Regions from separate parts of the Paraburkholderia sp. BL23I1N1 genome, predicted to be linked through region 1. Evidence: riboswitches for the same ligand, from Rfam matches in the RefSeq annotation. Region 1 holds a riboswitch; the other holds the start of a gene.
What was found. Region 1 has a riboswitch for thiamine pyrophosphate ahead of thiC (phosphomethylpyrimidine synthase ThiC). Riboswitches for the same ligand answer to the same signal wherever they lie in the genome.

Region 1 (4,376 bases):
ATAAATCTCAGCGCCCTTCTTCATGAACTCGATCGACTTCACTTCCATGCCTTTCTTCAGCGCATCGTCGTCGGAGAGGCCTTGTTGCGCTGCGAATTCGCGCACGTCCTGCGTGATCTTCATCGAGCAGAAGTGCGGACCGCACATCGAACAGAAGTGCGCGACCTTGGCCGAATCCTTCGGCAGGGTTTCGTCGTGGAATTCGCGTGCCTTGTCCGGGTCGAGACCGAGATTGAACTGGTCTTCCCAACGGAATTCGAAACGCGCCTTCGACAACGCATTGTCACGCACCTGTGCGCCCGGATGGCCCTTCGCCAGATCGGCGGCGTGCGCGGCGAGCTTGTACGTGATGATGCCGGTCTTGACGTCGTCCTTGTTCGGCAGACCAAGGTGTTCCTTCGGCGTGACATAACAGAGCATTGCCGTGCCGAACCAGCCGATCATCGCCGCGCCAATGCCCGAGGTGATGTGGTCGTAGCCCGGCGCGATATCGGTTGTCAACGGTCCCAGCGTGTAGAACGGCGCTTCGTCACACCATTCCAGTTGCAGGTCCATGTTTTCCTTGATCAGCTGCATCGGCACGTGGCCAGGGCCTTCGATCATGGTTTGCACGTCGTGCTTCCACGCGATCTGCGTGAGTTCGCCGAGCGTCTTCAATTCGCCGAGTTGCGCTTCGTCGTTGGCATCGTAAATCGAGCCGGGACGCAGGCCGTCGCCGAGCGAGAAGGCCACGTCATACGCCTTCATGATTTCGCAGATGTCTTCGAAGTGCTCGTACAGGAAGCTTTCCTTGTGGTGAGCCAGGCACCACTTCGCCATGATCGAGCCGCCGCGCGAGACGATACCCGTCATGCGCTTGGCCGTCAGCGGCACGTATTGCAGACGCACGCCCGCGTGAATCGTGAAGTAGTCGACGCCTTGTTCCGCCTGTTCGATCAGCGTGTCGCGGAAGATTTCCCACGTCAGGTCTTCCGCCTTGCCGTTGACCTTTTCGAGCGCCTGGTAGATCGGCACCGTGCCGATCGGCACCGGGCTGTTGCGAATGATCCACTCGCGTGTTTCGTGAATGTGCTTGCCGGTGGAGAGATCCATCACCGTGTCGCCGCCCCAGCGGATCGCCCAGGTCATCTTGTCGACTTCTTCGCCGATCGACGAAGTCACCGCCGAGTTGCCGATGTTCGCATTCACCTTCACGAGGAAGTTACGGCCGATGATCATCGGCTCGCTTTCCGGGTGATTGATGTTGTTCGGGATGATCGCGCGGCCACGGGCGACTTCTTCGCGCACGAATTCCGCGGTGATTTCCTTCAGGCCGTCGGGACCGAATGCGCTCGCGCCGAATGCCTGGCCCGGATGCTGGCGGCCCATCATCGCGGCGAGCTTTTTCGCCGTTCGGACCGCTCGTCTTCAGGCTTTCCAGATACGCGGCGCGTTGCTGGTTCTCGCGAATCGCGATGTATTCCATTTCCGGCGTGACGATGCCGCGACGCGCGTAGTGCATCTGCGAGACGTTCTTGCCGGCGATGGCGCGGCGCGGCGTGCGGTGCAGGCCCTTGAAGCGCAGATCGGCGGTGGCGGTATCGGCGGCGCGTTCGCGGCTGAAGTCGCTCGACAGGCCCGTCAGCGCTTCGGTGTCGCCGCGCTCTTCGATCCAGGCTTGACGCAGCGCGGGCAGACCGGCGCGGATGTCGATTTTGGCTTCCGGATCGGAGTAGGGGCCCGATGTGTCGTAGACGAAGACCGGCGGATTTTTCTCGCCGCCGAAGCTATCCGGCGTGTCGGCCTGGGAAATCTCGCGCATCGGCACGCGAATATCGGGTCGCGAGCCGGTCACGTAGACCTTGCGTGAATTCGGCAGCGGCGCGACAGCGGCGGCATCGACATGGGCGTCGGCGGAAAGGAACTTCGGATTGGCGTTCATGCATATCTCCGTGCATAGCAATGTGGGGCGGCTAAGCAGGAGACGAGATGGAAGTTGTCGGAAATCGCGGGAGATGAAACGGTAGACCAGGTGCGAAATCCGTACGCTTCCCTGCGCTGGCATTATCCAGATCAGGTTCAAAGGGTATTTCTCACCCACGCAACACGGACCTCCAACCTCCGTGCCACGCAGGACCCCCGCGTTAGCAGCGCACACAATACACCGCCCGGGCGTTGCTTGGCAACCCGTCTTGAAAAAGTCAGATGTCGGAGATAACGCCGGCCAGCCACGCACTATTCTTATTGTGATAGGGCTGCCGGGAATGATGCGGCGCAGCAGTTCTGCGTCGCGGATGCGCATTGCTTACAGCGTGAAATCGTCGGCGGCTTCGGGCTGGAACAGGATTTTTTCGAGCTTCAGCACTTTTTCCGCGCCGCTCGGCGGCGTGAAGCGGATGCGTTCGCCGCGTTTGGCGCCGAGCAGTGCAAGGCCGAGCGGCGAAAACACGTTCAGGCGGCCCTGCGTGAAGTCGGCGTTGGGCGGGTAGACAACCGTCCAGGTCATCTGCTCGCCGCTGGTTTCGTCGACCAGCGTGGCTTGCGAATTCATCGTGACGACGTTCGCGGGGATGTCGCGCGATTCGACGATCACGGCGCGTTCGAGGACGTCGTCGAGCATGTCTTGCATTTTGGCGTCGGCGCCGGGCGCGGCCGCGTGCTTTTCAAGACGGGCGACGTCGAGTTCGGTGAGGTAACAGGTTTTCGTCTTTTTCATGACGGGTTCTCCAATTCGATCTGCATTTAAGGGGACTGCGTGCGGATGAGACCGGCCCGGAGCCCGACGACGCGGCCCCGGTAATGGAGGGGAAGTGCGTCAGATCGGGCGCCGGGCGGCGAGAAGCGGGAGCGTTCGGGACGGCTGGCCGGCGTGATGCGTTGCGATGTCCACGCGTGCGCAACCGGTTGCGCGGCGGGAGCGCAACCGGGTGAGGACACGGGAGAGCGGAAAGCGCATCGGGTAGCCGGCAGATAACGAAAGGTGTTGGGGAGCGCGCCGGAAAGAAAGCTTAATCGCCGCAATCGAAAGGTAGATGTTAGCACGGGCGCAGTATCTCTTTAATCGCCGCCGGGAGACGCCGTGCGTACGCGGTGCGATGTGTCCAGATTGCGCAGGGGCGCGCAAGGTTCTTCAAGGCCGCCGTGGCGCTGCCGTTAATCCGCTTGTAGGGGCGGCCGTTGTCCCGTCGAGCGACCGGCGGCGGGCGGCGCGTCAACAGCGCGGTGCGATTTGAGACGGCTCGAGGAGAAGTGCTGATGAAAACAGGAATGGGGCGGTTTGGAGCACTCGGTACGGTAGCGGCGACGGCGGCGCTGATTGCGGCGTCGATGCCGGCGGTGGCCGCGAGCGGTGGAACAATCAGTTTTTCGGGCGCGATCGTGGCGCCGCAACTGGCGATTTCGGCGGCCCCGGCTCCCGCTCAGGCCGGCGCGCGTGTCGATGCGGCCGGCGGGCGGCTCGCGCAGACGGGTTCGGCGATCACGCTGACGTTTAGCGCTGTGCCGGGCGTGGCGACGGGTGCCGACGTTGCGCTTCAGGTGAACAACGGCGCAACGGCTCGCAATGCGCTGGCCGAGCGTTTTGTCGATAGCAAAGGGCGTGCGTTTGGCGCCGCCAGTGATGGGCACTACCGGGTTGGCCGGGATGGCGGGGTGTTGTCGCTTGCACCGAAACAAGCCACGCAGGATACCCGCGGAACGGTTGTCGTAAGCTACGATTGAAGTGCGCTTGAAGCACCCGCCGCGGGGCGCTTTGGGGGCAGTTCGCCTGCGAGCGTACAAACACGCCGCGCCCCGCGGACGTCAACATCCTGGAACGGTCGCGGCCACAGGCGAACCACCCCAAGCCAAATAAAAATCAGAACCGGCTGTCATAAGTGGTCTCGTGGTTCGACAAACGTGCAGATCCTGATGGAGCACGCCATGCAAACCGCACGAACCCGCCACGCCAATCGGACTGTCGCCCGCGCAATCGCGATAGCCGTTGCGCTGACGACCCTCTCAGCCAGCGGTCTCGCAACCGCCGCCGGCGCAGTATGCGTGTCGCACAGCCCATCCCACCGCGTCGCGCTGGTGGAGCTTTACAGCAGCGAAGGCTGCAGCAGCTGCCCGCCAGCCGACAGCTGGCTGAGCCAGTGGAAAAACAGCGGCGCAACCCAAAGCATCGTGCCGTTGGCCCTGCATGTGGACTACTGGAATAGCCTCGGCTGGACCGACCGCTTCTCGCAGCATCGTTTTACCGAACGTCAGCAGACGCTCACCGACCTCGCGGGCGGCAGCACCATCTATACACCCGAGATCTTCGTATCCGGCCGCGAACTGCGCAGCTGGTCGCAACGTGACAGTTTTCAGAGCCGCATCGGCAAGGTCGTCGCCGAACCGGCGCAGGCGAACGTGGC
Region 2 (4,376 bases), 1.1 Mb from region 1:
CGTCGGCACCGCGCGCATGCAGCATCAACGCGGTGCGCGGCGCGGCGATGCGCCGGGCCAGTGCCGCGCCGATGCCGGAACTTGCGCCGGTGATCAGCACAACGCGATCGAACCCGGCGCCGCTCATGCCAGCCGTGCCGTTCGTGTCACCCGTGCTGCTCATGTCGCTCGCGTGGCTCATGCTGGTCACGCTGCAATCGGTTCGCCCGAGCGCTCGACGTCAAGCGTGTCGCCATGGAACGCCGCCAGCGATTCGCGATGCGCGACGCTGACGATCGCCGCCTTCGGCAGCCGCTCGGTGAACAGGTGATAAAGACGTGCTTCGTTCTCCGCATCGAGCGCGCTGGTCGCTTCGTCGAGGAACAGATAGTCCGGCTTGTGCAGCAGCACGCGGGCGCCGGCGAGACGTTGTTGTTCGCCCGGCGAGAGAATGCGCGTCCAGTGTCCCGATTCTTGCAGGCGGTCGGCGTACTCCGACAGGTGACAGGTGATGAGGGCTTCACTGCATTCTTCGTCGGTGTAAGTGTCCACGGCGGACGGATAGGTGAGCGCGGCTTTCAGCGTACCGATCGGCATGTAGCTGACCTGCGGGATGAACATCATGCGGGCGTTGACCGGGGCGTCGATCGAGCCGTCGCCGAACGGCCACAAGCCGGCGAGCGCGCGCATCAGCGTGCTCTTGCCCGAGCCGGACGGACCCCGCACCAGCCAGCGCGAGCCCGGCGTGATCACGATATCGCGGATGCGCGAAAGCGGGTTGCCGTTCGGCAGCGCAAGCTGGAGGCCTTCGGTGGTGAGCTTGTCTTCGTCGACGAAATGCAGGTTGATGCCGCCGTGCGCGGTGCCGGGCGACACCGATTCCTTCAGACGCGGCGCATGCACGATGCGGCTAAATTCACGCAATCGGTTCACGGTAGCGCGCCATTCGACCAGGGTGCCGTAACTATTGATGAACCATGAAAACGAATCGCTGACGGTGCCGAACGCGCTCGAAATCTGCATCAGCACGCCGAAGGTGAACGCGCCCGCGAAGTAACGCGGCGCCGCCACCACCAGCGGAAAGATGATCGCGATCTGACCATAGAAGCTCAGCACGAACGTGAGCCGCTTGGTGTACTTCATCACCTGCCACCAGTTGTCGCGGATGCGGCCGAACAGCGAGTGTGTGTTCTTCTTCTCGGTCTCCATGCCGTCGTAGAAGGCGATCTGTTCGGCGTTTTCACGCAGACGGATCAGGCCGAAACGGAAATCCGCCTCCACCTTCTGCGCCTGGTAATTGATCGACACGAGCGGATGGCCGACCTTCTGGATGATCAGCGAACCGACCACCGCGTACAGCGCCGCGGCCCACACCATGTAGCCCGGAATCTGCACCGGCATGCCGCCGAGCGAAACGGTCAGCGCACCGGCCAGCGACCACAGGATCGTGATGAACGAGACCAGCGTGACGACCGTGGACAACAGATCGAGCGTCAACGAGAGCGTAGTGGTGGCGAACGATTGCAGGTCGTCGCTGATCCGCTGGTCGGGGTTGTCGGCGAGCCGGTCGCGTTCGATCCGGTAGAAGGCGCTGTCGTGCAGCCACTCGTTGAGATAACGCGTGGTCAGCCACTGGCGCCAGCGGAAGCCGAGCATCTGGCGCAGATAGCGGCCGTACACGGCGAGAATGATGAAGCCGAACGCGAGCCCCGAGAACACCATCAGCAGGTGCGGAAAGTCGTGCACGTTCTTGGTTTGCAGCGCGTTGTAGAAGTCGGCGCTCCAGCGGTTCAGGCGCACGTTGATCCACACGACGAGCAGATTCATCACGACGATCGCGATGAGCAGCCCCCACGCCGTTTTTCGTTCTTCGGAAACCCAGTAAGGTTTGATCAGGCTCCAGGCGGAGACTCTATCGTCTGGCGGCAGCACGGGGCTGGAAGCGGTATTCGGTGTCATGAGCATCCTGATGAAGTGCTGGCCCATCGGGGCCGGCCTCAGTTGGGCCGGCTCCACGGCGGGTTTGCGGTGCATACCCTGGGCGTCGTGCTCGACGAACGCACGCCCGGGAGAGCGTCCGATTCTGGCGCGAAGCCCTTAAGTGAAAATTAATTTCCACCCAGCGGGCTCGCCCCGGTGCCGCCGTCGCGCATGTGGCTAAGCGTGCCGCCCGCGCCGGGCTCCTGCGGCATCCGGTCTTGGCATTGTGCCAGAGCGTTGCCTCCGGCCGTATTGGCGAATCGAAAGAAGGTGCCGGATCAATCGCGCGCCTGCATGGGCCGCTGGTTTGCGGGCGCCGCGCCTTTTATGGTCTAATGACCTTCGACGAAACAGGGGTGCTTTGCCCACAGGCTGCGTGATTCTCACGCAGCGGCGGCAAGGCTGAGAGAGACCCTTTGCACCCGATCCGGGTAATACCGGCGCGGGAAGTTTCCGGAAGCAGCCAGTCTTCCATTCCCCGCCGGGCGGCGTCCGTCATTGGACGCGCGTATTGCCCGGCCGGCCTCACCCGCCGGTTTCGTCCTGGGTACGTGCGCTTTTGGGCCGTACGGAAAGGACTCGATGACCGCCTATTCTTCAGACATGTGTTTTGCTGTTCGCCACGCCCTCGTCGGCTATGTCGATTACGTCGGCGCGCCTTGCTGCTTTAGCCTTGCTTGCCGTTGCCGTTGCCGTTGCCGTTGCCGTTGCCGTTGCCGTTGCGGTTGGGAGCGGGCGCGATGAACCGTTCTGCTCAACCTGATTTCGCTGTACTCGGCGGCGGGCTGTGCGGGCGCCTGGTCGCGTGGCGTCTCGCCGGAGAGGGGCATCGTGTGGCGCTCTATGAGCGCGGCGATGCCACGGGCTCGCAAGCCGCGGCCTGGGTGGCCGCCGCCATGCTGGCGCCGCTGGCCGAAGCCGCCAGTGCCGAAATGCTGATCACGCGCCTCGGCGCGACTTCGCTCGACACCTGGCCGCAAGTGCTGGCCGAATTGCCTGAGCCGGTGTTCTTCCAGCGCAATGGCACACTCGTCGTATGGCATCACGCCGACCGGACTGAAGCGCCGCTGTTCGAACGCCGCGTGCGCTCGAATGCGCCGGCCGAATTGCTCGACGGCGGCATCGTGACGCTGGCCGGTGCCCAGCTCGGCGCCGCCGAACCCGCCTTGGCGGGGCGCTTCAATCAGGGCTGGCTGCTCCCGCGCGAAGGTCAACTGGACAACCGTCAGGTGCTCGCGGCACTCGCTGCCGGCATGGCCCAGCGCGGTGTCGAAACGCACTGGAACACGCCGGTCGACGATCATGCGCTGCCGCCCGCACGCGTCACGATCGACTGCCGGGGTTTGGGCGCGAAGCCCGTGCTGCCCACGCTGCGCGGCATCCGCGGCGAAGTCGCCCGCGTGCGTGCGCCCGGTATCAAGCTGACGCGGCCGGTGCGGCTGCTGCATCCGCGCTACCCGCTGTATATCGCGCCGAAGCAGGACGATCTCTACGTGATCGGCGCGACCGAAGTGGAAGGCGAGGACATGTCGCCGGTCAGCGTGCGCTCGGCGCTCGAGCTGCTGAGCGCGGCGTTTTCCGTGCATCCCGGCTTCGGCGAGGCCCGCATCCTCGAACTGAATTCGCAGTGCCGCCCAACGTTGCCGGACCACCGTCCGGCCTTGCTGTGGGATGGCGCGCAAACGCTGCGCGTGAACGGCCTGTACCGGCACGGCTACATGATCGTGCCCGAAGTCGCCGACGAAGCCGTGCGCTTCGCCGCGGCGCTGCTCGACGGCCGCATTGGCGACGCCGATGCCTTCGCCGACTGGCAAAGCGCCGCGCGCTGGAGCGAGCTGTTTCAACTGGATTCCACGCGGGAGCCGGCATGAGCGCCGTGCGCCTGCGGGTGAAATAACCGCAGGCGAACCAGCGCGCGCCGCTACCGCCATCGATTGGACCGTATTCGAATCTCATGGACATTCATATCAATCAGAAGCCGTTGTCGTTGCCCGATGGCGCGACTGTCGCCGACGCGCTCGCCGCGTTTGGCGCGCGTCCGCCGTTCGCGGTCGCACTGAACGGCGATTTCGTCGCACGCACCCAGCATGCGGCGCGCGCGCTGCAGCCGGGCGACAAGCTCGATGTCGTGCAACCCGTGGCCGGCGGTTAAGCCCCGCCCCACGCCTTGCCGGAGACCAGGATTATGCAAATGACTGCCCCCCAAACCGCCGACGCGCTCATGCTCTACGGCCAGACTTTCGCGAGCCGCGTGCTGCTCGGCACCTCGCGCTATCCGTCGCTGCAATCGCTGTCCGATTCGATCGACGCAGCACAGCCCGGCATGGTGACCGTCGCGCTGCGCCGGCAGATGAACGAAGGCGGCGCCGAAGCCGGCTTTTTCGACCTGCTCAAGCGCCACGGCGTGCCGCTGTTGC

Region 2: another riboswitch for thiamine pyrophosphate. It lies ahead of B0G76_RS00535 (FAD-dependent oxidoreductase); the one in region 1 lies ahead of thiC (phosphomethylpyrimidine synthase ThiC).

What each region holds. Positions count from the first base shown of each region.
Region 1 covers NZ_RAPV01000001.1:1,247,334-1,251,709, forward strand. The annotation lists partial or broken gene thiC (phosphomethylpyrimidine synthase ThiC) at 1-1,921, opposite strand, end outside; TPP riboswitch at 2,012-2,130, opposite strand; gene B0G76_RS05855 (GreA/GreB family elongation factor) at 2,285-2,695, opposite strand; gene B0G76_RS05860 (hypothetical protein) at 3,235-3,699, shown strand; gene B0G76_RS05865 (thioredoxin family protein) at 3,901-4,376, shown strand, end outside.
Region 2 covers NZ_RAPV01000001.1:98,940-103,315, forward strand. The annotation lists gene B0G76_RS00525 (SDR family NAD(P)-dependent oxidoreductase) at 1-163, opposite strand, end outside; gene B0G76_RS00530 (ABC transporter ATP-binding protein/permease) at 187-1,938, opposite strand; TPP riboswitch at 2,302-2,425, shown strand; gene B0G76_RS00535 (FAD-dependent oxidoreductase) at 2,700-3,830, shown strand; gene thiS (sulfur carrier protein ThiS) at 3,914-4,111, shown strand; partial or broken gene B0G76_RS00545 (thiazole synthase) at 4,151-4,376, shown strand, end outside.